2 regions of the Flavobacterium sp. MMS24-S5 genome follow, and region 1 is predicted to be linked to the other one. Evidence: riboswitches for the same ligand, from Rfam matches in the RefSeq annotation. Region 1 holds a riboswitch; the other holds the start of a gene.
What was found. A riboswitch is a leader RNA that binds a small molecule or an ion and turns the genes downstream of it on or off. The one in region 1 is predicted to bind cobalamin.
Positions count from the first base shown of each region.

Region 2: linked by a shared signal. The riboswitch ahead of ACPWTF_RS07900 (TonB-dependent receptor plug domain-containing protein) and the one ahead of ACPWTF_RS23300 (TonB-dependent receptor) in region 1 are both predicted to bind cobalamin.

Region 1 covers NZ_CP190016.1:5,056,922-5,069,494, reverse strand. The annotation lists gene ACPWTF_RS23315 (DUF5074 domain-containing protein) at 1-583, opposite strand, end outside; gene ACPWTF_RS23310 (cell surface protein) at 746-1,942, opposite strand; gene ACPWTF_RS23305 (DUF5074 domain-containing protein) at 1,946-3,091, opposite strand; gene ACPWTF_RS23300 (TonB-dependent receptor) at 3,088-5,136, opposite strand; cobalamin riboswitch at 5,252-5,454, opposite strand; gene ACPWTF_RS23295 (alginate export family protein) at 5,500-6,801, opposite strand; gene ACPWTF_RS23290 (porin family protein) at 7,019-7,666, opposite strand; gene ACPWTF_RS23285 (T9SS type A sorting domain-containing protein) at 7,732-8,364, opposite strand; gene ACPWTF_RS23280 (M4 family metallopeptidase) at 8,349-12,573, opposite strand, start outside.
Region 2 covers NZ_CP190016.1:1,738,449-1,751,021, forward strand. The annotation lists gene ACPWTF_RS07845 (pseudouridine synthase) at 1-221, shown strand, start outside; gene ACPWTF_RS07850 (tRNA (cytidine(34)-2'-O)-methyltransferase) at 282-737, shown strand; gene ACPWTF_RS07855 (ABC transporter ATP-binding protein) at 786-1,562, opposite strand; gene ACPWTF_RS07860 (FecCD family ABC transporter permease) at 1,658-2,683, opposite strand; gene ACPWTF_RS07865 (ABC transporter substrate-binding protein) at 2,685-3,827, opposite strand; gene ACPWTF_RS07870 (DUF5522 domain-containing protein) at 3,922-4,284, shown strand; gene cobU (bifunctional adenosylcobinamide kinase/adenosylcobinamide-phosphate guanylyltransferase) at 4,392-4,901, shown strand; gene cobT (nicotinate-nucleotide--dimethylbenzimidazole phosphoribosyltransferase) at 5,060-6,739, shown strand; gene tnpA (IS200/IS605 family transposase) at 6,798-7,229, shown strand; partial or broken gene ACPWTF_RS07890 (adenosylcobinamide-GDP ribazoletransferase) at 7,619-8,404, shown strand; gene cobC (alpha-ribazole phosphatase) at 8,389-8,922, shown strand; cobalamin riboswitch at 8,988-9,195, shown strand; gene ACPWTF_RS07900 (TonB-dependent receptor plug domain-containing protein) at 9,224-11,077, shown strand; gene ACPWTF_RS07905 (DUF5074 domain-containing protein) at 11,082-12,140, shown strand; one part of gene ACPWTF_RS07910 (IS3 family transposase) at 12,234-12,573, shown strand, end outside.

The DNA of each region.
Region 1 (12,573 bases):
AATAATTATAATCGGCATCTATTGGATCTTTAACCCAATAAGACCAATATCCTACCATCCATCCTGACTGCCAATGATCATTTGGATCGATGCCTGTATAAGAATCAAAATCGTATTCGCTAGTATTAATAAGACCATCAAAAGGATAATATGGATATTTTTTATCTCCATCTTTATAAAGTCCGTTTGTACCTGTTCCATTCAAATCGAAACCTAACCCGCCAATTGCAGATCCATACTGAGTTCCTTGTCTGAGTAAGGCAAAGAAACGCGGATCAGCCTTTGCAATGGCTTTAACCATATCTTCTCCTGTTGCAGTTCCATCCCATTTAAAACCCCAAACCAAAGCGTCAGCAGTTTTACCGTCATTCCATTGCACCACCAATGCAGCCTGATTAGATCCACTTCCAACCCAAAACTGAATATCTGCAAAAGTAGTTGCACTGGCGCTTTTTGCGGTTAATTGTTTTTGCGTTACTGTTTTTGTTTTAATATCATTTCTAGAAACGCCTTGCACTGTTACCTGTGCATGGGTTAGAAATGCAAAAAATAACAGGATGACTATAAAGTAATTTTTCTTCATAATGTATTGATTTTAAAATGTTGTGTTAATCTGTTGTTTGTTTAACACATAGAAAAATCGGGAATGTCTTGTTTGCCGTAAACTTTGTCAAAGTTTAAAACTTTGACAAAGTTCTAGTAAGAAATCACAAGACTAAATCTATCTTTCTATGTGTTTAAAAATTTAGTTAAGATGTAAGTCGTAAGCCCCCGAAACTTCTGTAGAAACTTCTCCAAGCCAGCCTGCTTCCTGATTAATTGCGGTGTAAACTTTTACGAAATCAATTCCTGGAAGTTTGACGTATTTTCCGTTTTTATCTACTGCCCAAGAAATGTCAATATTTGAAGCTTCATCGTTATTGGGCGCATTATCCGCATAGCCAAATTCATACGATTTGCCTACCCAATACGAGCCTTCTCCACTTTGATCATAGAAATTATCTGCAATTTTGGTTCCTTTCAAAGTATAAGAAGCATCGGCAATCCAAAGCGGATAATAGTTTTGATTATGAAATACATTTTGCACTTTATAACCTGATTGCCCAGCATTATCCTGCCATTTAATATATTCTGTATCAAATTGCCAAAATTCATTTCCTGCAACAGGTTCCTTATTGGCATCTGGTTTAAAATAAGTGATCTCGTAGTTTTTTACTGTAGTGCTCTTAAAATATTCGCTTCCAGCAATTTCGTACCATTCGTCTTCATCGGGTTTTCCATTTTTATTCTTGTCATAAGCCACCATAATAATTCCGGGTTCACACGATCCTGCGCGCGCTTCATTGGCTTCATTTCCCCAAAAAGCATTTCCTAAAATCTTAAAATCGCGACCGCCCATATTCGGAATCGTATGATCGAAACCAAAAACTACATAACCGCCAAAACCACCAAGCGAAATCATAGATGTATTTGAACCCACAATTGCTTTTTTCGCAGCTGTAATGATGTTGGCCTCTGTATTTCCTGCTACATATTGCGGAATTTCATTAGTAAACTGCCCAACTGCTGGACGAAAATCAAGTACATTAGAAATATATTTACTGTAAGTTCCCGTTTCTTTGATCACATTAATTGAAGAAGTGTAGACTTTTGACTCTCCATTAATTTCTACTTTTAAAGTCAGCGGATAATTTTTTTGAAAAGGACTAATAAAATCTAAATCTGCATTTTCTGAAATTATAGAATCATTAATGCTCCAAGTCAGTTTTGCAGTGCTCGGAAGAGCTGTAGCAATATTCAGCACTTTAAAACGGTCAATTGTATACGATTCTTTCAGCACTTCTGCAGGAAGCAAATCTTCTTCGTTGTCTTTATCGCAGGCAACAAATCCCAAAAAGAGAATTGAAAACAAAGCGATTTTGAAAAGGTTTTTGTTTGACATTTTTTAATTTTTAGTTATAAAAGCAATATGAGCGGGAATATTTCCTGCGGTTGTTTTCCATTTTAATTTTCCGTCGGGCGTAAAACAGTAGATATAGCCTGTTACCACGTAGTTTTGAGCGTCGGTAATGTAGATTTCTTTGGTTTCTGGATTGACTTGAAGTCCATACGGAATCATGATTTGTTTGTCGGTTCCGTCTGTGATAATTTGGTCTGTAATTACTTTTTTAGTTTTGGTGTCCAAAATTCCGTAACTCACTTTATTGGTTCCCGTTAGATAGCTCCAAGAAACACTATAGTAATACAATAAATCGTTAACGAGACAAGTTCCAGAAACCGGAATATCGAGTTGCATTTTCTTTTCATCTGTCTGCGTATCTATAACAAAAAGATTGGATGGCGTGTTGTAATAATCACCTCGCGAACTCACATAAATATCGCCTCGGCTGTCAATCTGCATGCTGTATAAATTTATTCCAACATCGATTTTTTTAATCTCTGTAAATGTTTCCAAATCAATTACAGATACCGTTCTGTCATAATTTGGAACTCTGTAACCGCCTGAATTCGCAACATATAATTTTCCGTTATGAACGACCATTTGTTCGGGCTGATAACCAACCGTTACTTTTCTTTTTATTTCTAATGAAGTCGTATCAATTTCGGCAACAAAACCAATTTCAGCATTCGGATTTATAGCAACAGGTCCAGAATACGAACTCACATACGCTTTGCCTTTATAAAAAGACACATAACGGCAATTTGGAATATCGATTTTCTTGATGCGTTTTGCTGTCCATTTTTCTAAAACTTCCACTTTGTTAGAACAATTAATGACCGCATAAACCTTATTTCCGTAGATTTTAATGTCGTTTCCAACATCTCCCAATTCTTTTACAACCGAAGGATTTCGTTCTGAATACACATCTGTGGTGTAATTTCCTGTTCTGTAATTGAAAACATCCAAACTCGCACGGTTCATTCCCATATTACCTTCGTTTAGAAGATAAAAACCTTCAATCTTTCCATCACTTCTTGGTGCTGCAACACTCACATCCGAAGAAAGAAATATCGTTTCGTCTTCTCTGCACGAAACTAAAAAAATGGCAATACTTAAACTGAATACTATTTTTAAAATGCTCTTTTTCATAACTCAAAACTGATTATAAATTTGAATGTTCTTCCCGGCATCGGATAATTGTAAATCACTTCATATTGCTGATTCAAAGCGTTGTTGACTTCAACCGTTCCATTCAGTTTGTAATCTTTGAATGTGAAAGATTTTTGAACCGACAAATCGTGTGTATACCAAGGCTGAACTTCATTTACTTTAATATTATTGACATTTCCGTTGTAGCGTTTTCCGACATAAATAAAGCTGTAATTGAAATTCCAAGATTCATAACCCGCATTCAAAATTCCAGATCCGCTGTGCCAAGGCGTGTAGGGAATCTGATCGCCATAAGAAGACATTTCTAAACCGACAAACTTTGTAAAATCTTGACTTTGAGAATACGTATAGGTTAAATTGGCATCTAGTTTTAGCTTATTAAAATGCGTTGCCATATTCAAAACCGTTTCGATTCCTTTTCCTTTTACTTGCCCTATATTGGTCATCATCCAGCGAAATAAATTTCCTGTTGGAGCAGCAATAATTTTATCTTTTGTATTGGTATAATAAGCATCTGCCTGAAAAGAAAATTTATCAAAAAAGCTTTCCCTTACGGGGAAATTATACGTAAAACCAACATCGTATTGATTCATGTATTCTGGCTTCAAAGTGCTCGAACCGATCATGGTATAATACAAATCGTTGAAAGTGGGCATTCTGAAAATTCGTTTAGCGAAAGCTCTTAAATTGAAATCGTATTTCTTAAACGGCGTATAACCAAGAAATATAGCGGGAGTAAATTCGGTTTTATTGGGTGCTTTGGCATTGTACTTCACTTCTTCGATAACGCGAGTTGCGAGTACATTTCCTAAAACTTTAAAACCTTCATATCGATAGGAACTTGCCAGAGAAACAAGTGCAGTATAACGCTGCGGAAAAGAAAACTGTGTCCGAATGCCTCTTCTGGTTGCATTTAGTTTATTGTATTGAAAATCGGTTGAGAGCGAAACATCCCAAGTGGGTAAAATGCTGTACATATTGACTGCAGAAAAATAGGCTTCCTGCTGATAATAACTATCATCAGATTGCACGCCTTCTGTTACGGTTTCTCCTAAAACATTGGTTGTATCTCGTGCAATATAATGGGTGTAATCGTAAGCAAATTTTCCTTTTAGCTGAAATTTATATTTCTCTGAAACGTCTTTCGTTAAAGAAGACTGTCCGAAAAAATTCTTATCAAATTGACGGAAACCATCTCGAAACTTATTTTCTACAATGGCCCCTGGAGCGCCTCTTTCAGAATCGTAGTAATACACTTTGGCATCCCAAGTTCCTTTATTTATTTTTCCGAACAAGCCCGATTCCAATCGGAATGCTTCAATATCGCTATTCCATCGTGTTGCTGTGGTATCGTAGGCAATGCTTCCGTCTTGATTTTTTCTTTTGTATCTAAATTTATACTGTCCGTTTGATTTGATGTATTCTGAGCTTACACTTAAGCTGACTTTATCGCTCAGTTTTTGTTCCCATCTAAAAGAAGGATCGTGATAATTGATGGACATTGTTTTGTAACGAACCAGAAGATTGTTTTTTTTATTGCCTGTAAAAACAGGACGTTTGGTTCGCAAATAAATCGTAGAAGCAGCCGCAAAGTCTTTTGCTGACTGGAAAACTTCACTTTTCTGGCCATTATACATCGTAAGCGATTCCATATCGTCAAGCGAATACTTTCCTAAATCGGTTACGCCGTTTTGAGCATTTCCAAGCTGAATTCCGTCATAAAAAACACCAACATGATGCGTTCCCATATTACGAACATCAACCGTTTTAAGGCCGCCCACTCCGCCATAATCTTTAATTTGAGTTCCGGCAAAATAACGAAGAGCATCTGCGACATTGTGAGTCGCCAAATTCTCGAGCAAAACGCCCGAAAGACTTTGTACGGGAATCACTTCCTGATACGGTTTTCCTTTTAAAACAACTTCTTTTAAAACCCGCGAACTATCAGTCACTGCTTGTGAATGAAGCAAAAAAGGAACAAGTACTAAAAAAACAGAAAATAAAGTTTTACTCAAATTATACATCACGATTTTATTAAATAAACTTTACGTGATGCAACAATTATAAAAACATAGAAATAGACCAACTATCCTAAATAGCAGGTCATTATCTTGTCCTCAACTTCATACCACGAAAGTTTTAAACTATGTGATCGTGGCAGGTCTCCTGACTTATTCCATCTTTAAACGGCCTTCTCATCCGAAACAACGAACAATGGCATTAGTAATGTTTAAAGACTTAAATAGAACTTACAGTAGCGGGTCTGTTCAGGATTTACACCTGATTCCCTTTTAACTATTTCTTCTGAATTGAAAAAATAGACCAAAATCAGCCGCAAAGATATAATTATCTTTTACAAATGTAAATTCGAAAGATTTTAAAGCCTATTATTTTTTGTTTCTTCTAAAATTGATCGCATTAAAAGAATACGAAACCATCAAATAACTCCAAAACGACAGTTTTTCTACGTCTTGTACCTTGGGAAGGTTTGTCATTGAATCTGTAGATTTATAAAATGAAAATGCACCGTTAATTTCTAGCTCTTTAATAGGAACATATTTTATAGAAATATCACTTTCACATCCTAAAAATTTTGACATCGCCTGATTTAAATTATGCTGCAAAGAATATTGTGTATAAAAAAGATGAAAATCTGAACGAAACGTAAGTTTTGAATTTATTGGAAACAAAGCAAACAAATATGGATTCACAAGACCTTTTCCACCAACATCAGCAGGAAAACGCGTAAAAACATTCATATTTCCATTAAACTTCCAAGTAACGCCATATAAAACATCAAAGTCTCCTGAATTTTCTTTCCCTGTCTGTAAACTGCTTCCGCTAATTATCTCCGCTCCTAATCGTAAAGTAGTTTTTGGCAATGATAATTTCACTTCTGGCTGGAAATAGTATGCAAACAAATGTTGCCCTTTTTGATTTCTACCAAATTGCAAATAGCTATTTAAAGTATAATACCATTGCTTCTTTTTAAACTCAATTCTTCCTCCTGTAGTGGCGCGAGTGTATAGTGTTTCTGAATTTGTTTTCTCTAAAAAATCAACTGTATTTATAGAATTAAAAGAAAGATTTTTATTCGAATTATAACTAAAGTTGTACACTAGCATGTATTTGTATTTATTGGAAGCAACTGGAGAATAAGCACTTTCAAAACTTGTATTGTATTTTCTCGTAAAAACAAAGAAAAAATCATGGGCAAAATGTGGCGTATATTTCATAATTCGAATTCCTTCATGTGCTCTACCCTGCTGAGCCCAAGGCGCATCCGAAAATAATCTGCCGTTATCTAATAAAATATTTTGTCTTCCTAGACGAAAGTTTATGTCCTTAAATTTCGTTTCCAAAAACAACTGATAAAAATTTATGCTTCCGACTTTAGAATTTGAATTTGCTTCATCCCACAAATGAATTTCTTGTAAATCGGATTTTATAAACCATTTTTCACGCAAGTATTGCATTGAAACTCTATTTCTCTGCGTTATGTAAAAATAGGGATCTATCGAGTCATTTGGAGGAAGCATATAATTTGAAGTATATTCTGCTCTTGGACGTATTTCTATATTCATCAAAAACTGCTGCGACAAACTATCTCTTTTTTGTGCATTTAAATATCCACTAACTACTAAAAACAGTAAAAAGACAATTAATTTAAATGAGTTTGTCCGAATCATATATACAAATCCTATAGAATTACTATACAAATGTAATAATATAAGTAGTGTTATTTATTCTCGCAAAAAGATTTATTTGTGATATCGATTCAAAGAAATAGCTAATAGGTTTAAAATTAAGCTCTATAATTCGTCCAAAATTAATATTGCTAAAGCAAAAAAACCACTCCTAAAAAAGAGTGGTTTAAAAAAGATATGAAGAAGAATGTTACTAACTCTACTTAAAAAAATAACCTACTGTTATTTGAAAAATTCGGTTCTTCATATCGCTGTTAATACTATAATTGGTGTTGGCGGTTACATCTTTAAAGACATTAGTATAAGAAACATTATATCTTGCATCTGCATAAAATTTGTCTTTAAACTGATAACCCAATCCGAAATTTACAGAAGCATCTACTCCATTTGAATACTCTTTTAAATTCATTTCTTCATGATTATCATAACCTAAAAAGTTATCTTGATATTTATTGTTTGCTTTTAAAAGTATTCCTACTTGAGGCCCAGCTTGTAAACTCAACCCTTTAACAACATAATATTTCAGCATTACTGGAATGTTTAAATAATTTATGGCAATGGTGCTTTTGTAATGTGAGTTTTGAACTTCTGGATCTGAATAAGACAATTTCATTCCCTGCTGACTGTATAATAACTCCGGCTGTACCGAGAAGTTTTTTGCCAACGGAATTTCAGCCATTAAACCGGCTGTAAATCCTGTCTTATCAGAGGAGTTCAATTCGTTATCATCAAATGTTAGGCTCGAAATATTCAAACCCGCTTTTACTCCCAGTTTCACCTTTTCGGTTTGGGCCATTACACCTGCACACATCAGTAGTGCACAGATTATTAGCTTTGATTTTTTCATCTTTTTCGTTTATTTTTTAGAAGAGCAGTTCTACACGAGAACTGCCATTTCTATCTGTATTTTTGTTACTTTTTAATGATCTTAGCCGTGTACTTTTTACCTTGAACTGTACAGTCTAAAATATAAACTCCAGTTGCAAGCTGACTTACATTTACACTTGATGGAACAGCAGAATAGGTTTTACTCCAAACGGCATTGCCTTCCATAGAGTAAATTTTCATTTCAGCTTCACCTTCTGCTTTTTCAGCCAAGAAGATATTTACATTATCTGCCACTGGATTTGGGAAAACTCGGAATGAATTTGTCAATTTTCCGATAAGCAACCCTTTAGAATCAATTGGAGCAGACATATTTGTACAGCCGTGTGCATTGGTTACTTGAAGACTATAACTTCCTTCCCAAATTGTAGCAACTGTTTTTTCGGTTGCATTTGGCAAAGGCCTACCGTTTAAATACCATTGGTAGCCAGCAGCATCATTAGAAGCTGTAATTTTATTTCCTTCTAATGCCTGGATCTCTGGAACTGTGTTTTCAAGAACATTAATCGTTGTAGTGAAAATTTTTCCTAATCCGTGTTCGTTGTAAACCGTTACATAGTAATCTCCGCTTTCTGTTGTAGTGAAAATTGGATCTGTAGAACCATCAAACCACTCGTAAGCAGCATAATTTCCAGGATTTAAAACTACTTCAGACCACAAACATCTCCGCTTGGAAGCTCAGATTCGAATGTATCAAATACCACCGTTACTTTTTCAGTAAGGCTGCATCCGTTTTCTAATGTTGCTGTTACGGTATAATCTCCTGCTTTATCAACATTTATAGAATTGGTAGTTTCACCTGAACTCCATTTGTATGAAGTCGCTTCTAATTCTTTAGCAGAAAAGTTTCTCTCTGCATCCAGAAATACACTTTTGCCTGCATAAGCATGGATAACTGACACATCAAACATTTTAAAATCTGACGGTACACCTTGGTATACATAATTCTTGATACTATTGTTTTGTTCGATAGCATCGTTTTCCATTTTTGCATTTATGGCAAATACATGAGAATCTCCAGAGTCATCTAATTTAGGCTGTTTGATAAAAGTATAATCAATACTTTCGCCAACTGGAATTCCTGATGCAACGGCTTCTGAGATTTTTTCTGATGTATTACTATACTCCAAATCTAACTGGATAGAATTTTCTTTAATAGCAACTTGCCCTTCGTTTGTCAGTCTAACTTTTACTTCGCTATTACCGCAAATATCTTTTGGAGACAAAATTTGAACAGAAACATCTAAAACAGCCTCGCTAATCACTTTAAGATCATCTAAAACCATATAAGAATACCCATCTGATTTTGCATGTCTAAAACGGAACAATACTGATTTTCCAGCATATTTGGTAATGTTTAAGACTGCTTTTTGCCATTCGGTATCTACATAAGTTCCTTGATTTGTTGCTCTCCAAGCTTCAGTCCATTCTCCGCCAACTGGCTTAATATCTACAATTAAAGCATCATTGACATTACTTTGCATAGCGTAATAAAACTCTAAAGCTGTAGCACTTGCAGATAGTTTATAAAGTGGAGAAATTAATTCGCTATAGTAATAATAACCTTCTAATTGACTGTATAAAAGTTTACCGTTAGCGTCTCCTGTTCGGTTTTCTAGTGGAACCGTCAAATAGGTATTATCTGGAGTTGTAAGAGCTCTCCAAGGATAATTTTCATCACTTTGATTAGAAATAAACCCTTTTGATCCAAATATTGAACCTTGCGTCAGGTTAGAGAAATCCTCTGTGTTTAGTTCCAATGCTTTTTCAACAACTTGAAAAGATGCAGTAAGACTTTTAACATCTGTATTTGCCTCTCCATCGGCAGTTGCCTGCACTTTAATTTCGTAATTTCCAGCAGCTAATTTAGGAAGACCGTCTATTTTATAAACAAGAGTTTCACCTTGTCGTATCGTTTTAGTTCTTTCTAATGAAACTGGTTCACCAATGGCGTTTCCGTTCTGAAGAATTTGATATTTGATCGTAACTTTCTCCAATGTTTTATAAGCTACATTTCTTGCATCAATATAAAACTCATGCGAAGGTACATCTTCATAAACCGTTTCACCCACAACTAAATTCGATAGCTGTAAATTACTTTTAGTTGATGTAATTTCAATATTATCTACTGCAAAACCATTACCAAAAAAGCCGTTGTCATTATGCTGAAAAGCAACCATAACACAAGAATTTCCAGCATAAGCACTTAAATCAACGTTATATCCAAACCAAGCACCATAATAAGGCATTTTAAACACCTCTTTCCAAGTTGTTCCACCATCTGTACTTACTTTTACAAAACCGTCTGACCATTGTTGCGGATCTCCAAAACCATCAAATGCTAAGTGTGCTTCTTTGTAATTGGTTAAATCAAATACTGGTGAAACCAACATATCGTTTGAAGCATCACAATTGCATTTGTCATCATTACTTGCCATAAACTTGGTGTGATCTTCAAGAAACCATCCTGGAGAGCCTAAATCTGCTCGCACTCCATGTTGCCATCCTGCAGAACCTTTATTTTCAGAAGTTCTCCATCCTTTATATTTAGAATCGTCTTCAAAATCCATTTTGTAAGGCAGTACAGAAACTTTCATGTCTTCATTATTCCAATTATCGTACGTTAATGTTACGGCATTGTTTCCTTGCTTAAGGTCTTTTGCCATGTCTTCAGGAAAAACAGAAACCGAAATCGTATGCTCTCCGATATTTTTTAGATTAATATTAGGAACAGAATAGTTTATCGTGTCTTTAAACTTAGCGAAGTTTAAAGTTGTTTTTTCTGATTTTGAAAAAACTTCGACTTTTGCTGCATCCAGAATTTTAGTTGTAATAATAACTTCTTGACTTGCAGTCGCAAAATTGTTTGTTATTTTAGCAATTACTGCCGCATTATTATTGTTGATATCACATTTACCAGCGTCTAATTTTGCCGATATAACTTCTAAATCGTAAGGCGCATCGCTCACTAAAATGTTATCTATAAATCCACCTAAGAATCCGTCATAATAGTCATCCGATTTTACATGGAAACGAATAGCCGCTTTTTTTCCTGCTAATTCATTTAAACGAATTTGATACGGATCTTTTCTAAGTTGGGTATTTACACCTGTAAACCAAGCGCCATCAAATAAATCATTGCCATGTTCTATTTCTGGGTAATTTACTGTATTTATTTTTTTCCAGCTTTTACCTTTATCTTCCGAATATTCAACAATTAAACCATCGTAAGTTCTATGCAGTAAATAATACAAATCAAATTCAACATACGGAGAAACTACATTAGTAAAATCGAAGATTGGAGATTCTAAAACGAAATCAGAATTAAGTCCCATTCTGTCATTTCCTTTAAAGTCTACCATTCCCCACATATATTGTGATTTAACGGTTCTAAAAGATGCAGGATAATTTTGAAATACAAACTTCTGATTCCCGCTTAATGCTTTTGTGTTCCATCCTCCAGGCGTTCTTTCGAATCCTTCACTATAAGGAAATTGTGTTATAACATCGCTGTAAGCAGCATTTATGATACTATTATTTGTAGTAACTGGATCTTTATCATAGGTTACATAAGCTTCGTAAGTGTGTAATCCCGCCGCTGATAAATCGACAGCAGTATCAAAAGATATTTTCATTTCTGAATTTCCTTTAAAAGCAGTCTGCAATGTCACATCTTTCCAAATTGTTGCGCTTCCAGCTTTGGTATCGGCATATCCAATTTTTAAAACAGTTCCCGCTGGAATATCTTGACAGCCTAAATTAAAAATCCTAATAGCCGGAGTATAACTTGTAGCAAGTAAATCTCCTGTATACATTGGAAGATCTAAAGCTGTAGCTTTAATGTCAAAATCTTTTTGTGCAGTGGCAACATATAAACCTGTAACAAAAGAATATCCTTCTTTAACCCCAAAATCTACAATCGGATTAAGATCTACTTTTACTTCTACATAGGTCGTCGCATTTATTTGATACGGTATTGTGCTTTTTACTTCGATAGTTGTTTCTTCTCCAATTCCTAAATCTTTAGTAAAAGGAACTTTCCCATCATTGGTATAAAAAGTAATAAGTCTGCCAAGTGCGCTTGCCATGGCTCTTAATTTGAAATTTAAAACTTCATCCGCTTTAATAACAGAAGTTCCTGTATTTCTTAGTGTAATATAAAAAGGCTCGTCACCTTTTAATGGCCCGCAAGAAGTTGAAGGATTTTCTACCGAAACAATAGTTATTTGTCGATCTGCATAAGCTGTACCTACCCCAATGGCATACCAAGCATTAGTAACTTGTTTAAACTCTTCAGAACCTAAACCATACAAATCTTCTGTTGCCATCAAAGTTGCCTGACGCATGTCGCTAAAATTTGAAGACGGCGATAAATATTCTGTTAATGCTATGTAGGCAATCTTTTCCGCTTTAGCTAAACCAATTGGTTTAACTGTATAACTGTTATTAAGGTCATTAACTCCTTCTCCACCTTCAGCCAAAAGATAAAACCAATAATTGGTAATACCGCTGTTAATGTGCACACCTCCATTATCATACGATGTGTTGGCTGGATTTACCCAATTTGTACCTCCATAGGTATCAGGCTGACCTTGGGCTTTTGGATTAGCCATACTTCTTAAACTTCCGTGAGAATACAATTCGTCTCCCAAAAGCCAAATATCATTTTTAGTATCTCTTCCAGCGTAAAATTCAATAGAAACACCGAAAATATCACTAAAAGATTCGTTCATTGCACCCGATTCTCCTTGGTAAATTAATCCGGCAGAAAATTGTGTTACTGCATGCGTTAATTCATGTCCAGTAATGGCCAAACTTACAAAAGGCTGATTTTTACCATCTCCAAACTGCGCCCATCCTCCTGTCCAA
Region 2 (12,573 bases), 2.3 Mb from region 1:
TTGGACCGAGAGCCAAAAAAATTAGAGACGAACGACATGGCCCAACTTCTTGGGCTTGTATTACCATAAACGAAGGAAAGTTTCGTCAGGTTCGAAAAATGACTGCAGCAGTTGGTTTTCCAACGCTTCGTCTGGTTCGTGTTCGAATAGGAAACGTATATTTGCAAAACCTAAAAGCAGGAGAAGTTTTAGAAGTTTCCGATTTTCAATTAGATAATTAGATAATGTGACAATTAGATAATTCCAAAAAACTCATAACTCATAATTCATAACTCAAAAAGATGTTAAACGTTGTTCTTGTAGAACCAGAAATACCAAATAATACTGGAAATATCGGCCGCTTGTGTGTGGGTACAGAAAGTCGTCTTCATTTAATTCATCCTTTCGGATTTGTAATAAACGACAAGAATCTAAAACGTTCGGGATTGGATTATTGGGTTCATCTTGATGTTACCGAATATCAAAATGTAGAGGAATGGATTGCACAGATTCCAGATCAATCTCGTGTTTTTTTGATGAGTTCGCATTCTGATAAATCCTATTTAGAAAACGAATTTCAAGATGGTGACTGGCTCGTTTTCGGAAAAGAAAGCGTTGGTTTGAGCGCAGCATTTATGGCAAGATTCGAAAATCATTTAACGATTCCAATGTCACCGCTTATTCGCAGTTTTAATATCGCAAATTCTGTTGCTTTTGTGGTTGGTGAAGCGAAGAGGCAAATTGGGCTGAAGAAATAATCTCGATTTCCTGCAAGGTTTTCAAAACCTTGCAGGACAGCCGAAATCTTAACTCACAATAAACTTCCCTTTTTCAGCATCAAAAACAATATTTTCATCTTTGAACAAATTGCTGAAACTTCCGTTTGAAATTAAATTACACGGCTGATCTTGCACTATATTTTCTTGCGTCATGATAATCATTTCATCACTTAATTGAATGGCCAAATCGATATCATGTGTCGAAAACAGAATGCATTTTTGGGTTTCTTCTGTAAGTTTTTTTAATAATTTGAATAAAGAAACTTTATGAAGCAAGTCAAGATGTGTTGTGGGTTCATCTAGAATGATTAACGGTGTATCTTGTGCCAAAGCTCTTGCAATTAAGACTTTCTGTAATTGTCCGTCACTAATTTGGAAATGTTTTTTTGAAGCCAAATGCTCGATTTGCGTCAATTGCATTGCTTCCTGAACTTTTAGAATATCTTCGTCACACAATTTATCAACCCAATTGGTATAAGGCTGGCGACCCAAAGCAACTAATTCAAAAACAGAAAGATTACTTGGTGGTAGCTTTTCGGTTAAAACCAAACTAAGATTTTGTGCCAATTCTAAAGGCTGATAGTCTAAAATATTTCTTTCGTTCAAATAAACATTTCCCGATAAAGGCTTTTGAATTCCAGTAATCGTTCGGAGTAAAGTTGATTTTCCAATTCCGTTTGCCCCTATCAAAGTGATTAATTTACCTGCTTCAAGATTAAGATTAAGATTCTCAGCAATAGTCGTCACTCCTTTCTTGGACTTGTATCCAATGTTTAAATCCGATGTTTTTAAGATATTTTTCATTTTTGAGATTCTAAGTTACTAAGATGCTGAGGTTCTAGTTTTTTTTTCTAAAAACAAAATCCTTTTTAATCTTTTTAATCTGTGGCTAAATAGTATTAAAAATTTCTTTTTCGAACTAAAAGCCAAATAACAACAGGCGCACCAATTATAGACGTAACAGCATTTATTGGAAGTGTGACATCAAAGCCTGGCATTTGCGAAACAATATCACAAAATAGCATTATTATCGAACCAAAAAATAAAGTGCTCCAAAACAAAATAGTATGATTACTAGTCTGAAAAGTCAGCTTTGCAATATGTGGAACTGCTAAACCCACAAAAGCAATTGGTCCTGCAAATGCTGTAATCGCTCCAGACAAAATACTCGTTGCAAAAATGATAACTAATCTTGCCTGCTTAAAATTCAATCCCATGCTTTTCGCATAATTTTCTCCAAGAAGCAATGCGTTTAATGGTTTGATACTTTTGGCGCTTAAAAGCAATCCAATTCCAACACAGAAAGTTAAAATTGTGATGGTTGTCCAAGAGAGATTTCCAAGATTTCCCATTGACCAAAAAGTAAATTTCTGAAGCTGTTCTGCCGTACTAAAATAAGTTAGGACACTTACGATTGCTGTGGTAAAACTTCCGAACATTAAACCCACAATCAAGATTGCCATTGTATCACGCAATCGCTGAGAAACAACTAAAACTAAAAAAAGAACCAAAGTGCTTCCTAAAGTCGATGCTAAAACAATTCCGTAAGAAGACAATGCAATTACACTTAAAAAAGAAGGAAGAAACCCTGCTCCTAAAATGACAAAAGCCACACCAAGACTTGCACCAGAACTTAATCCTAAAACATAAGGTTCAGCAAGCGGATTTCGGAACAAAGTCTGCATTAAAAGTCCGCTTATTGAAAGTCCAGTTCCAACTAAAACTGCCGTAATCGCTTTTGGCAGACGATAATTAATGATAATATATTCCCAAGTTGATTTTGTAGCATGACCGCCCGTTAAACTGGCAAAAACATCTTTTAACGGAATTGTAACCGATCCTAAACTAATGCTAGCAAAAAACATTAATAAAAGACCTAAAGCCAGAAAGACAAATAAAATGGTATTTCGTTTTTTATTCGCCAATTTAATTCAGTTTTGATGCAAAAGTAAACTCGTAGCTCGCCAGTAAATCGGGATGAAAGATCTTAATGTAGTCTTTCAAAACCAAATCTGGGCGGCTTGGCGCCAATTCGTAATAAACCGTTCCGCCTGTCGCTCCCACTTTTCCTTCAAAATTATAAACACTTTTATTTTTAAAGGCATCAAATTCAGCATAATGCGGATTTGCTTTTTGCAATTCATCTAAACTTTTTAAAGATCCAGAAGCAATCCAAACATTAGCATCTTTGGCTTTGTCCAAAACTTTTTCAAAAGACAAACCTTCGCTTCCAGTTCCTTTCAAATCAGCCCATAAATAATTAGATTTTGCATCTTTCATAAACTCTGCCACCCAACTATTTCCTTTGGCAACATACCAAACATCTTCGTACATAGAACCGTATAGCACTTTTGAAGTTGCTGGTTTATCGCTAACTAATTTTTTTGCCTGATTGTAGCTTTCTACAATTTTATCAAACAATTCTTTTGCTTTTTCTTCCTTTCCGAATAAAGCGCCGTAAAGTTTAATCCATTCTGCTTTTCCCAGTGGAGATTGTTCCATCCAATCACCTTGAATCAAAACATTTAAGCCGCTTTTCTTAAGATTATCCAACATCGGATTATTGTTATCTACACCAAACGTCACAATTAAATCCGGGGATAATTCTATTAATTGTTCGATATTCAGTTTTTCATTTTGTCCAACGTTTTTTACAGAACCTTTATCAATTAATGCTCTTGTTTTTTCTGAAGAAATATAATCAGTATGCGGAAATCCGACCAATTTATTCTCAACTTCCAGCATTTCTAAAAAAGGAATATTTGTTGTTGAAGTCACAACGACCGATTCTAATGGAACTTTTATAGCAGGATATTTTTTTAAACTGTCTGGAATCTGTACATCTTTTTCAGCTAAAATGTAAGTAAATTTCGTCTTAGCATTTGGCCACGGATTACTCACATTTACAATCGAATAGCCTTCGTTTTTCACAATCGAAAGTCCAGAAGCAAATTCGATACTTTCTTTGGCAGTAGTAGATTTTACAACATCTTGCGCTTTATTTTTTTTACATCCGATTAGGATAAGTAGTACAAAAACGACAGGTAATTTATGGAAAAAATATTTCATATTTTATGTTTTGTGTAGCCACAAAGGTAAATTAATTTCTATTTTTTTTGTTTACCTTTATTCGTACAAATTTAAACAAATAGCCTTTTATTTGATGAATGCACCAAAAACAAAAATCTGCTCCAGTTGTGAAAACGCTTTTTCATGTGGAGACACTTCACCCGAAAATAAGTGCTGGTGTAATGATTATCCACCTATTTTCAATCTTTCTGATGGAGGCGATTGCCTTTGTCCTGCATGTTTTAAGGAAGCTTGCGAAGATAAAATTGATGCTTACATCGAAACTGTTACTCCAAAAAAGGCTCTTAATAATAAGGCTATGCTACTGCCCAAAAATGACAATTTAATTGAAGGAATTGACTATTATATTGAAAATGGGAATTACGTTTTTAAAGCTTGGTTTCACTTAAAAAGAGGAACTTGCTGCGGAAACAACTGCCGCCATTGCCCTTATTAAGAGTTATGAGTTATAAATTATGAGTTATGAGTGAATAGCTCATATTTAAATTATAAATTGCCAAACAAAACTCATAACTCATAACTCATAACTCATAATTAATAAAAATGATTTACTTGATAACTGGTGGCGAGCGTTCTGGAAAAAGTGGGTATGCTCAGAAACTAGCTTTAGAACTTTCAGACTCTCCTTTATATGTAGCGACTGCTCGAAAATGGGATGCAGATTTTCAAACTCGAATTGATCGTCATCAGCAGGAAAGAGACGAACACTGGACGAATATTGAAAAGGAGAAATATTTAAGCGAAATTGATTTTTCTGGAAAAACGGCCTTAATTGACTGTGTAACGCTTTGGCTGACTAATTTTTTTATCGATACTAAAAACGATGTGGAGCTAAGTTTGGAAGAAGCGAAAAAAGAATTTCTTGCCATTGCCAAACATGAAAATGCCAATATCATTATTGTAACAAACGAAATCGGAATGGGCGTTCATGCAGAAACTCACATAGGGAGGAAATTTGTTGAACTTCAAGGCTGGATGAATCAATTTCTTGCCGCTAATTCCGATCAAGTTGTACTGATGGTTTCGGGAATTCCGGTTAAAATAAAAGGATAAATCTCAAATTTAAAAATTCCAAATTCCAATAAATCGAAACGAAATTCCAAGTTTTAAATTCCAAATTCCAAAGCTTATGATAAGTTTTGCAATTTGGAATTTTCTTTTTTGGTGCTTAACGCTTGGAATTTGGAATTTAAAAATTGTAATTTTATAACATGAGTAATTTAGACGATATATTAAAATCCCGCCGAGACACCCGACATTTTACAACAGATGAAGTTCCAGACGAAGTAATTCAGAAAGCGTTACAAGCTGGCCATTGGGCACCTTCTGTCGGATTAACCGATGCTACAAGATATTTTCTGATTAAGTCAGACGAGGTTAAAACGTCTATTAAAAAGCTTTTTTTAGATTATAATAAAAAAGCCGAAGAGCTTACTGACAATCCTGAACAGAAAGAACTTTACAGATCACTAAAACTCGAAGCAATTGAAGAAGCACCAATCGGACTTATAATTGCTTATGACCGTTCGGTTCTAAATCAGTTTACGATTGGTACAATTGGCAGTAACGAAGCCGTAAAATTCAGCTCAGTTTGTGCCGCGCAAAACATTTGGCTTTCGCTGACAGAACAAGGTTATGGAATGGGTTGGGTTTCGATTCTCAATTATTATCAGTTTAAAAAAATTCTTGATTTACCCGAAAACATAGAACCTCTGGGATATTTCTGCATCGGAAAACCAGCCACCAATTACAACAATCAGCCAATGCTGCAACAATTGCATTGGAAACAAAAATCGGAAGCGCCTATTTGTACCGAAATCAAAGAAATTCATCAAATAAATGTTCCAGATTTTGATTTGAAATCAGAAAACGAAATACAAAACAAATCTGATTTCCATACACTTTTACAAGAAAAAATAGATTCAAAAACAAAACCTGTGGGTTCTTTAGGAACGTTAGAATCTTTGGCCTTTCAAATGGCAACAGTTTTTGAAACTTTAAATCCAAAAATCGTAAAACCAAATATTATCGTTTTTGCAGCCGATCACGGAATTGCAAATCATGGCGTAAGTGATTATCCGCAGGATGTTACTCGACAAATGGTCAATAATTTTCTGGATGGTGGCGCGGCAATAAACGTTTTCTGCAAACAAAATAATATTGAATTGTCGATTGTAGATTCAGGCGTCAACTATGATTTTCCAACTAATGCCAAATTAATCGATGCTAAAATTGCAAAAGGAACTCAATCTTTTTTACACGTTCCCGCAATGAGCGAATCGGAAGTTCATTTCTGTTTTGAGAAAGGAAAATCGATTGTTGAAAATATTGCAAAATCCGGCTCAAACTGCATTGGTTTTGGCGAAATGGGAATTGGAAATACTTCAACCGCTTCTGTTTTAATGAGCCTTTTAACCGGTTTTCCTATTCAAGAATGTATCGGAAAAGGAACTGGAGTTGAAAACGAAAAACTGCTTTTAAAGCAAAATTTACTTAAAAAAGCATTAGATAATTATTCCGGTCAAACCGAATTAATCTCGCAACTTTCCTATTTTGGCGGTTTTGAGATTCTTCAAATGGCTGGCGGAATGTTGGCTGCTTTTGATCATAAAATGCTAATTCTCGTTGATGGTTTCATTTGTACTGTGGCCTATTTAATTGCTTCCAATATAAATCCGAATATCAAACAAAATGCTGTTTTTTGCCATTGCTCTGCTGAAAAAGCGCATTCGGAAATGCTAAATTATTTAGAAGCAAAACCTATTTTAAATCTCGATTTACGTTTGGGAGAAGGAACTGGCTGTGCTGTCGCGTTTCCTATTTTAAAATCGGCTGAAGCTTTTTTGAATGAAATGGCGAGTTTTGAAAGCGCGAGCATAAGTAGGAAATAACTTTCTTTTAAGATTTAAAGTTCATAACTTTGAATTTCTAATTAAAGTTATTTATTACATGCCTTTTACAAAAATTTATATTCATTGTGTTTGGAGTACCAAAAACAGATTTCCTTTTTTAAATTCAGCTGATCTTCGTCAAAAAGTGTGGCATCACATGAAAGAAAATGCATTAAATAAAGAAATTTATCTTCATTTCATTAGTGGATATTCTGATCATTGCCATTGTTTAATTTCATTAGGTAATAATCAGACTCTTCAGAAAACAATACAGCTATTAAAAGGTGAATCTTCATATTGGATTAATAAAAATCAATTGACTAGAGATAAATTTGAATGGCAGGATGAATATTTTGCAGTTTCAGTTTCAGAATCTATTGTAGATAAAGTTCGGGATTATATTAAAAATCAAGAAGAGCATCATAAAAAGAAAACATTTCAAGAAGAATATGAAGAATTTATGACCAAATTTGGATTTAAACAATCTTAAGAAAAATTTGGCTAAAGCCAATCTTTGTCCTTATAAATAAACCAACATCTAAAGATGTTGGCAATTCATAGAAATTATTCTTTTAAAATTTTACTTTTAAATTGCCTCCAGATTTATCTGGAGGTTATAAATTTGCTCCTAAAGAGGGCTTTAGCCAAACAATCATAATCAAATGAAATGTGAAGAATTTTAGTCAATTTTGGATGTAAGCAATCTCAATAAAATTTGGCTAAAGCCAATCTTTGTGCCTTAAATAAACCAACATCTAAAGATGTTGGCAATTCATAGAAATCATTTTTTTAAAATTTTATTTTTGATTTGCCTCCAGATTTATCTGGAGGTTATAAATTTGCTCCTAAAGAGGGCTTTAGCCAAACAATCATAATCAAATGAAAAAAGAACTACATATTTTCTTCACCTGTTTAATGTTTTACACCAGAATTCCGTGTCCAAAAAACATTACACATCATCCAGATTATTTAAATAAAGCCACAAGATATTTCCCTTTTATTGGTTGGATTGTTGGGAGTATTTCCTTTCTGGCTTTTTATCTTTTTTCATTTTTTCTTTCAACGGAAATTGCTATTATATTGTCAATGATTACTTCTATTTTAACAACCGGAGCTTTTCACGAAGACGGATTTGCCGATGTCTGTGATGGTTTTGGCGGAGGCTGAGCCAAAGAAAAAATCTTAATGATTATGAAAGACAGCGCTATTGGTGTTTATGGAGCAATCGGATTGGTTTTGCTTTTTCTCTTAAAATTCAAACTTCTTTCAGAATCCATTCTACTTTTCACCAATAACATTTTATTAATTTTTCTTTTGTTCATTTCTGCTCATTCACTAAGTCGTCTGGCAGCAATAAGCATTATTTTTACACACGAATATTCTCGTGATGATGCTTCAAGCAAAAGCAAACCAATCGCTAAACAATATACTTGGAAAGAAGTTTTTGGATCATTCTTTTTTGGATTAATTCCGCTGCTTGTATTTTCTTATTTTGATTTAAAATTTCTTCTGGCTATAATTCCCGTTTTTATAACTCGATATTTTTTAGCTCGATATTTTCAGAAATGGATTGACGGTTATACAGGAGATTGTCTTGGCGCTACACAACAGGTTTGCGAAGTGATATTTTATTTAAGCATTTTATTTTTATGGAAATTTATCTAGTTCGCCATACCGAAACCATCTGCGAAAAAGGAATCTGTTATGGACAATCAGATGTTGATATTGCAACGCCATTTGATGAAATTTTCGGCAGAATTATTTCTGAGCTTCCTTCAGAGGCCATTATCTTCTCTAGTCCTTTAAAGCGCTGTGTTATTTTAGCAAAACACATTCAAGAAAATATTAAAAGTATTTCTTATCACGAAGACGAACGCTTAAAAGAAATGAATTTTGGCGATTGGGAATTGAAAAGCTGGAACGAAATTCCGTCTGAAGAACTCAACCCGTGGATGGAAGATTTTGTGAATATCAAAGTTTCAAACGGAGAATCTTTTGTTGAATTACATGAAAGAGTTGGTAATTTTTTATCTGATACCATTTCAAAAACAAACCAGCCAATTGTAATTGTTGCTCATGCCGGAATCATCAGAAGTATTTTATGCTATCAGAGTTCATTGCCGTTAAAAGAAGCTTTCAATAATAAAGTTGATTTCGGAGAAGTTATAAAAATCGATTTTTAATGCAAATAATTTATAATTTTTCATTAAACATAAAACAAATTTGAATAATCAGTATTTTTAACTTTATCTTTGCAGCAAATTAAGGTTGTGTTTTTAATTCAAAAACACATTAAAAGGGAATCAAGTAATTTCTTGAGCTGTACCCGCAACTGTAAGCTAAGTTCACAAAAATGAATGCTTGCTGTAACTACATCACCACTGTCACGCCCCGCGTGATGGGAAGGTAAACAGCAAGACGCAAGCCAGGAGACCTGCCTTTGTAACAATTTATCGAGCTCTCGGGAAAAAGAGTGAAGGAATTATGACTTTAAAACGACTTCTTGCTTTTTGTTCATTTGTAATGTGCCAGATTCTTTCGGCGCAGAGTGATTCTATTACCAGCTTGAAAGAAGTATTGGTTTCAGACAAAAATTTAAAAAACTATTCGGTTTCACAATCTGTTTTAAAATTAAACGATTCTGTTATTGGCAAAAACGAAGCTCTTCTAACCGATTTATTAAACTTTAATTCTACGATTTACTTTAAAGAATACGGTCGCGGAATGTTATCTACCGTCGCTTTTAGAGGAACAACTTCTTCTCAGACCGCAGTAATATGGAACGGAATTAACATTAATTCCCAAATGAACGGAAGCACCGATTTTAATACCATTTCAGGTTCCGATTACAATTCGATAAGCGTAAAAGCGGGTGGCGGAAGCGTGATTTACGGAAGCGGTGCAGTTGGAGGAACAGTGCATTTAAACAACGATTTGTTGTTTTCTAATCGTTTTGAGAATAATTTAAGACTAGATTACGGTAGTTTTAATACGATTGGGATTAATTATAAAACTTCTATTTCAAACAAAAAATGGAGTGCCCAAATTGGATTATCAAAAAACAGCTCAACAAACGATTATAAATATCTGAATCAGTACAACTGGAAAGGCGAACAGCGCTGGAACCAAAATGGCCAATATGATATTATTACGGTAAGCGCCAATGCGGGTTATAAAATTAATGCCAAAAACATTCTAAAATTATATACCCAAACCTCAAATACAGATAGAAATACTTCTTTAGTTTCCGAATCGGAAATGAAAAGTAAGTATGTTAATGGTTTTAATAGAAACTTACTAGAATATGACGGTAACTTTGGGAAGTTTACTACCAATTTAAAAACTGCTTATATTTTCGAGAACTATCAATATTATGCCGATAATTCGAGTAATATTTATACTTACGGAAAAACAGAGAGCTTTATTACAAAAGCAGACTTAGGATATCAATTATTCAAATCATTGCAAGTAAACGGAATTTTGGACTATAATCGAACTAAAGGATATGGTTCTGGTTTTGGTGATAATGTGAGAGAAATAAGTTCTGCCGCTTTGCTTGTTAAACAAGACGCTTCAGTTAATTGGAAAAACGAATTTGGCATTCGAAAAGAATTCACAGACAACTACCAATCTCCTGTCCTATTTTCAGTTGGTTCTTCTTATCAGTTTGGGAAATTATATAATTTGAAATTAAATGCATCACGAAATTTCAGAATACCAACCTTCAATGATTTGTACTGGGAAGAAGGCGGAAATCCAGACTTAAAACCTGAAAGCTCCTATCAAGCAGAAATAGGCAATGTTTTTACTTTTCAAAATTTTAATATAACGCAGACCTTTTATTACATGAAAATAAAAGATTTGTTGAGATGGGTTCCTGGAACAAATGGAATTTGGATGCCACAAAATACAGACAAAGTAAATAGCTATGGAGCAGAAACATTGTTGAGTTGGAAAAAAAATTATGGCAAAAACAACTTGACTGCAAATGCAACTTATGCTTATACCATCTCAGAAAATGTTGAAACCAAAAAACAATTATTTTTTGTTCCTTTTAATAAAGTCACAGCTTCTGTTGCTTACTCAAGAAAAAACATTTCTGCCTATTATCAATTTCTTTATAATGGCTTTGTCTATACGCAATCTGACAACAATCCTGATAAAATTGTTGATGCCTACAATGTATCAAATATTGGAATTGATTACGATTTTAAACTTTTGTCTTCTTTTAAAGTAGGATTTCAAGTTCTAAATCTTTGGAATACATTTTATCAAAGTTTAGAATATAGACCAATGCCAGGAAGGAATTTTAATTTGTACTTAAACCTTAAATTTTAATATAATGAAACTAACTAGATTATTTTTAGTAGCACTTAGCGTTTCGCTTTTTGTTTCTTGTTCTAATGACGATGACTCCAATGATCCAAAAGGAGTTTATGATGATGGAATTTTCATCTTAAATGAGGGAAATTTTACTGATGGAGGTTCTGTTTCTTTTGTTAGTGACGATTTAAATACTTTCACAAAAGATGTATACAGTACTGTAAATGGTTCTGATTTTGTTGGAAAATATCTTCAGAATATCTTTTTTGATGGAGATAAAGCATACATCATTGCTGGAGGTTCTAATGTTATAAATGTAGTAAATCGTTATACATTTAAACTTGAAGCAAAAATTGAGACTGGATTAATTACTCCTAGATACGGTGTTGTAAAAGACGGAAAAGCTTATGTAACTAATGCTAATACTTATGCATCGAACACAAACCCAGCTGGTAATACAGATGATTTTATAGCTGTTATCAATTTAGCTACAAACAAAGTAGAATCTACAATTGCTTTAAACGCAACGGCTAACCATATTGAAGTTTACAACAATAAGCTATATGTAACTGAACCTTACAATAACGATAAATTACTTGTAGTAAATCCAGCAACAAACAAGCTTGAAACTTCTTTAGCTATTGGTTTAGGAGCAGATACAATGGAAATTAAAGATGGTGTTTTATACACTATTAGAAGCTCATACGGAGAAAGAAGTGAAATTATAAAAGTAAAATTATCTGACAATTCTATCAGCAAAATTACTTTTCCAGAATCTCTTGATGGAGTTAGAAACCTAGACATTTACAACAATAAAATATACTACACTCTAGAAACTGCAGTTTACGCTATGGATTACACCGCAACATCAGCTTCTACAACTCCAATTTTCGAATACAGCTCAACTTCTGAGTACGGAAAAATGTATGGTTTTGCTGTAAAAGATGATAGAATCTTTATTGCAGATGGTGGTGATTTTGCTTCAAGCAGTAAAGCTTATATTTATAATTTAAGCGGAAGCTTATTAAAAGAATTAACTGTTGGTTTAGGTCCAAATGGATTCTACTTTAACGATTAATTTTACCCTTAGAATTAGTTTTTGTTTTTTTATGGAAAAGGCTTTCATCATGCACTGCCCCCAAAAAGTTAGACGCTATTTGGGGGCATTTTTATGGAAAGAAAAGTCAAGCACAGCTATGAATTCAAACTTGAGTGTGTAGAATTAGTAGTTGTTAAACATTATTCATTTGCATTAGCATCTAGCGAGAAAGGAACCAGCAAATCTAATATACGCAAATGGGTCAGTTTTTACAGGGAATATGGAAGGGCAGGTTTAATGTCACGAAAAAATCAGGTTTATCCGATTGGTTTTAAATTAAAGGTTTTAAAGTCAATTTGCAGGGATTCATTATCTTTAAGAGAAGCTCGTTTGCGATTTAACATTCCTTCGGATTCAATTATCATTAAATGGAAAAAAGATTTTGCTAATTTTGGTTTAGAAGGATTAAAAC